Regions from separate parts of the Salirhabdus salicampi genome, predicted to be linked through region 1. Evidence: riboswitches for the same ligand, from Rfam matches in the RefSeq annotation. Region 1 holds a riboswitch; the other holds the start of a gene.

Region 1 (3,199 bases):
TGAAGGAACAAATGAGGAACAGTTAGAGTATGGTGTTGGTTATTACACAGCATCATCAATGCCAGGTGAAAATAATCAAATTTTGTTATCAGGCCATCGAGATACAGTTTTTAAACGTTTAGGTGATTTGAGGGTCGGTGATGAGGTCATGATCGATGTTTCATATGGGTCATTCGTCTATAAAATTGTTGATACGGAGGTAGTCGATGCAGATGATACAACTGTCATCCGCTCTACATATCCAGAGGAACTTTTAACGATTTCGACATGTTATCCATTTCGTTATATCGGCAATGCACCCCAGCGTTATATTGTATATGCGAAGCCGGTCTCATAAGAGGGGTGCTTCGGCCGAAACACTATTCCCCCCAACGGTTAATCATCCATACAACGATAAAGAAAACGAGAAAAAATCCAACACCGAACAGAAAGAAATTGAAAAACAGTAACCACTCTACACTCTCTGCTGAAATCGCTAATATAGTGCAGATGATGAGCCATAACCCCATTAATATATAACCAAATTTATACATGTTTGTTTCACTCCTTATTACTTATCTTAAAAAGAAATCGTGAAACAAGCAATAAAAAACCTCTCCGGTTAGGGAGAGGATTTATCTTCGTTCTTTTCTGCCTCTTCTTCTGTATAGGGGTCAATTTCATAAGGCTTTAAATCACCAAAAACTGTCATCATTCCCTCTTCATCGAGGGCCTCTTCATATTCCTTATGTTGAGGTGAAGGATACACCTTTACATTTTTCCCTTCAATATCGGTTGCAGCAAAATTTTCATAATCCTCTACATAGCCAACCGGGTCATCAGACTCAATATATGTCTCATTATAATGATCCGGTGCAACAACAAAGTCTGAAGGTGAGTTGGACGTCCCCCATTTAGCCACTTCTTGCCACGAATCTTCACTATCGAATACTTCCCCTTCCGTTTCGTCGTATTCAAATCGCCCAAATGGAGGACCAATCACATCTTCTTCCACAGGACGTTGGTCGGTTATGAATTGTTCCGGAGTATGCTCGACACAGTAAGTTGTTGTAGGCATGGCTTCTAAACGTTCCAACGGGATATCCTTACCACATACTTCACACTTACCATAAGTCCCTTTATCTATTGCTTCTAAAGCATTATTTATACTTCTAAGTTCATCCTCTGTGTGTTCATTTAACGCAATATCCTTCTCACGCTCGTATAACTCACTGCCTTCGTCGCCTGGGTGATTATCATAACTAGATAATTCGCCCACAGCATCATGGTAATGTCCATGTTCCAAATCAAAATGGTCATTGTCTTCTAAACGTTTTTCAATATGCTGTTTCGCCTTCATTAGTTTGGAACGGAAGGTGGATATTTGGTCTGCTGATAACATGTTTTGATCTCCTTCCATTAGTTAAACTCTAATTATAGTTTTCACGAACAAAAAAAAACCATTAACGAAAAATGTGTGAAAACTGTAAAAAAAATCCTTTGCATAATGTATATCACAATAGCTTATATATAAAAGTATAAAATGTAACGCTAAATTTATTGACAATTTTGAATTTACAATATATAATTCACCTAACAATCATTACATAATTAAGAATAAATTTACAATTTAATCTCTTATCGAGAGTGGTGGAGGGATAGGCCCGATGAAACCCGGCAACCTTCAAGCAGCGGCTTGAAAAGGTGCCAATTCCTACAGACGTTAGGTCTGAAAGATAAGAGGAGGATCTGTATATTGACCCTCTTCTTATGAAGAGGGTTTTTCAGTTTTTCCTCTTCTTCTTTACCTTACACGACACTATAAACCCCAATGCGAGACAAATGGTGAACGATAAGGTTCTATGCCTTATAAAAAAATAAATCTGAGTAATCTTATTGGTTTACTAAAAATTAAAGGAGTGGTTTTAATGGCTAATTCAGATCATTTTGGGCGTGAAACACAGTTATTACATGGGGGACAACAACCCGATCCAACAACAGGTGCAAGAGCAGTTCCGGTTTATCAAACAACTTCCTATGTATTTCGGGATACAGAACATGCACAAAATTTGTTTGCATTACAAGAACAGGGAAACATATATACAAGAATTATGAATCCAACTGTAGACGTCTTTGAAAAGCGGATTGCTCTTCTAGAAGGTGGAACAAATGCTGTAGCTTTATCTTCAGGTATGGCAGCTATTACGTTGTCCATTTTAAATGTTGCACATGCAGGTGATGAAATTGTAGCAGCTACAAATTTATATGGAGGAACATATAATTTATTTGCCAATACGTTACCGAAATACGGGATAAATGTGACATTCGTTGACCCGGAAGATCCAGAAAATTTCAGAAGTGCTATTACACCTAAAACAAAAGCCGTTTTTGCCGAAACGATTGGTAACCCAAGTTTGCATGTATTAGATATTGAAGCTGTTGCAAACGTTGCCCATGATAACGAAATTCCGTTAATTGTTGATAATACATTCGCGACACCTTATGGTTGTCGACCAATTGAATGGGGTGCAGATGTTGTTATTCATTCAGCAACAAAGTGGATTGGAGGACATGGTCGAGTTATAGGCGGTGTAGTTGTAGACGGTGGGAAGTTTAATTGGAATAACGAAAAATTCCCAGGTTTTATAGAACCGGATCGTAGTTACCATAATATTCGGTTTGGAATTGATGTAGAAGGAGCTGCATTTGGAACGAAATTACGTGTTCAATTGCTACGGGATATTGGACCTTGCTTAAGTCCGGATAATGCTTCTACTTTGCTGCAAGGTTTAGAAACACTGCACTTAAGAGTACAACGTCATAATGAAAATGCGTTAACGATAGCGAAGTATTTAGCGGACCATGATGCTGTAGATTGGGTATCATATCCTGGGTTAGAAAGCCATCCGTCCTATGAATTATCGAAAAAGTATTTAGATCAAGGCGCAGGTTCAATCATAGTCTTTGGTATAAAGGGAGGTCGAGAAACTGGTCGCCGTGTTATAGATAACATTCATTTATGGTCACATGTAGCAAACGTTGGAGACGCGAAATCCTTAATTATTCATCCGGCATCTACGACACATCAACAACTAAATGAGGAAGAGTTGAAACAAACTGGTGTGACAGAAGAATTGATTCGACTGTCAGTTGGCATTGAATCACCGGAAGATTTAATTGATGACTTAAACGAAGCGATTGAAAAAGCGACAACCCCAGT
Region 2 (3,199 bases), on a different contig from region 1:
ACGCCTTCTGTTAAAGAATACGGTTCCGGTACATATTGAAAGCTTAAATAATGTTGCAAAGCTTCACGATTAACTGTTTCCGCATCGAGGATTGACGTAATTGCTTTTTTTTCAGAAGAAAAATACGTTCCATCCGGTTGTTTACTGTAATATAAAGGTTTGATCCCAAATTGGTCACGTGCTCCATATAATGTTTCTTTCTCTTTATCCCAAATCAAAATAGCAAACATTCCTCGCAGTTGATGGAAGGTCTCTGTGCCATATTGATGAAACATCGCTAAAATAACTTCTGTATCGGACTCTGTATGGAACTGTACGCCATCTTTAATTAACTCATTTCTAAGTTCTACATAATTATAAATCTCTCCATTAAACACAATCCAATAACGTTCATTCTCATAACTTAATGGTTGATGACCACTGTCGATATCAATAATGCTTAACCTGCGAAAACCAAAAGATATATATTCATTATGGTAATACCCTTCATCATCAGGACCACGATGTGTGATCATTTCATTTTGTCTTTGAAAAACATTTATTGACTCTTGCTGCAGCTCTGTTGCTTCATGTCGAATCAGTCCGATAAATCCACACATTTGCATGTCCTCTCTTTCGTATGTTCATAAAAATGTTAATGCTACAAACTGTTACGCTATATTTCTATACTGTTCGAATACACATCACTAAATTTGAGTATATCACAATTTTTTTTTATATTCGATAAACTTTCCGTACAGTTATTTCCAAAAAAAAGTTGCCCTACTGGGCAACCTTTTATTGGATAGCGTTCTTTAATTCTTCAGCTTTGTCTGCCTTTTCCCATGGAAATTGGACATCTGTACGCCCAAAGTGACCATAAGCTGCTGTATCTTGATAAATCGGACGACGAAGGTCCAACATTTTAATAATTCCTGCTGGACGTAGATCAAATATCTTCCGTACTCCTTCTTCCATTTTTACCTCTGGAACCTTCCCCGTTCCAAAAGTGTCTATCGAAATGGATACTGGTTGTGCCACACCGATTGCATAAGCAAGTTGTACTTCACAAGAATCCGCTAAACCTGCTGCGACAATGTTTTTGGCAACATAACGAGCTGCATAAGCACCAGAACGGTCTACCTTTGTAGGATCTTTACCACTGAAGGCTCCACCGCCATGACGTGCATAACCTCCGTATGTGTCAACGATAATCTTACGACCTGTTAAACCTGCATCCCCTTGAGGACCGCCAATAACAAAGCGCCCTGTAGGATTAATAAAATACTTTGTTTTCCGGTCAAGTAAGTATGGAGGAACTACTTTATTTATCACTAACTCTTTTAGGTCATTCTCAATTCGATCACTACTCACTTCTGGATGGTGTTGTGTAGAAATGACAATTGTATCTACTCGTAGTGGTTGACCGTTCTCATCGTACTCTATTGTTACTTGTGTTTTACCGTCTGGACGTAAATATGGTAATGTCCCTTCTTTACGTACATCCGTTAAACGCTTCGCCAATTTGTGAGACAAAGAAATGGGTAATGGCATTAACTCCTCTGTTTCATTATTAGCATACCCGAACATTAAACCTTGGTCACCGGCACCAATTGCTTCAATTTCTTCATCTGTCATGCTACCTTCACGAGATTCTAGTGCTTGGTTTACTCCTTGTGCAATATCTGCTGATTGCTCATCAATTGCAGTAAGGACAGCACAAGTCTCAGCATCAAAGCCGTACTTCGCTCTTGTATATCCAATATTTTTAATTGTTTTCCGAACGATTGCAGGTATGTCAACATAAGTAGTTGTTGAAATTTCTCCTGATACTAACACTAAACCCGTTGTTACAGTTGTTTCACAAGCAACACGTGCATTAGGATCATGTCTTAAAATCTCATCTAAAATTGCATCAGAAATTTGATCACATATTTTATCAGGATGACCTTCTGTAACCGACTCTGATGTAAAAAGCCGACCCTTAATTGCCATGGCTACTTCCTCCTTTATTTAACATCTATCTTATGTACCTCAAATCCAGTGGCTCTATACTCACACACATTATGTGTATTACGATATAAGTTTCATGATCGATTGTATTCAGATAACTCCGTTAAAGTACCGGAACCTTTCACTCTTATCGTTCAAGAGTACCTCGCTTGCAGGTTAGCACCTTTTCACATCGTGATGGTTGCCGGGTTTCCTTGGGCCTGTCCCTCCACCTTCTCTGGATAAGAGATTTCCATCGATTTATATTAACTTGAACTGAATAGAAAGTCAAAAAATCTTTTTTCATTTCTTTTAGAAAATAAATCACGGAATAAAATTTTATGATTAGTATGGAATAATAAAATTAATGTGTTATACTATTAATCACAGATTACGAAATTCAAAACGGCATAAATAGATAATCTCATTTGTAAAGGATGGTTTTCATGACGATTGCAAACAAACTGTTACATGAACGTGCTTTGGAACAAAAAAACGTTCAAAGCGACTTATCGGTTCCACAACTTGTCGAAAAAGTACTTGAACGACAAGAAGGGGTATTAACCTCTACTGGTGCTGTAAAAGCAACAACTGGTAAATATACAGGGCGGTCGCCTAAGGATAAGTTTATTGTGAAAGATGACATATCGGCAAATAAGGTGGACTGGGGTACGACAAACCAGCCGATTGATGAAGATGTCTTTTTTCAGTTGTATGATAAAGTGTTAAACCATTTACAGTCTAAAGAAGAAATATTTCGCTTCCGCGGATTTGCAGGAGCTGATCCAAAGTACCGACTTCCTATCCAGGTTATTACCGAATTTGCTTGGCATAATTTATTTGCTCGCCAAATGTTTATTCGTGCAACAGATGAGGAGCTTGTCAATCACAAATCCGAATTTACAATCATTTCAGCCCCTCACTTTAAGGCTAATCCCCGGGTAGATGGAACACATTCAGAAGCATTTATTATCATTTCCTTTAAACACAAAATCATTCTAATCGGTGGAACGGAATATGCTGGGGAAATTAAAAAATCCGTCTTTTCCGTTATGAACTACCTACTCCCGGAAACAAATATATTGCCAATGCACTGTTCGGCTAATGTAGGAATGGAAGGAGATGTAGCACTGTTCTTTGGCTTATCAGGAACTGGTAAGACAACTTTATCTGCTGATACAAATCGCCGCTTAATTGGCGATGATGAACACGGTTGGTCACAAAATGG

What was found. Region 1 has a riboswitch for S-adenosylmethionine ahead of NLW78_RS02900 (O-acetylhomoserine aminocarboxypropyltransferase/cysteine synthase family protein). Riboswitches for the same ligand answer to the same signal wherever they lie in the genome.
Region 2: linked by a shared signal. The riboswitch ahead of metK (methionine adenosyltransferase) and the one ahead of NLW78_RS02900 (O-acetylhomoserine aminocarboxypropyltransferase/cysteine synthase family protein) in region 1 are both predicted to bind S-adenosylmethionine.

Annotation. Positions count from the first base shown of each region.
Region 1 covers NZ_JANBWE010000001.1:551,053-554,251, forward strand. The annotation lists gene srtD (class D sortase, LPxTATN-specific) at 1-337, shown strand, start outside; gene NLW78_RS02890 (hypothetical protein) at 360-533, opposite strand; gene NLW78_RS02895 (yteA family sporulation protein) at 602-1,381, opposite strand; SAM riboswitch class I at 1,615-1,722, shown strand; gene NLW78_RS02900 (O-acetylhomoserine aminocarboxypropyltransferase/cysteine synthase family protein) at 1,908-3,199, shown strand, end outside.
Region 2 covers NZ_JANBWE010000004.1:259,859-263,057, reverse strand. The annotation lists gene asnB (asparagine synthase (glutamine-hydrolyzing)) at 1-599, opposite strand, end outside; gene metK (methionine adenosyltransferase) at 778-1,974, opposite strand; SAM riboswitch class I at 2,117-2,220, opposite strand; gene pckA (phosphoenolpyruvate carboxykinase (ATP)) at 2,409-3,199, shown strand, end outside.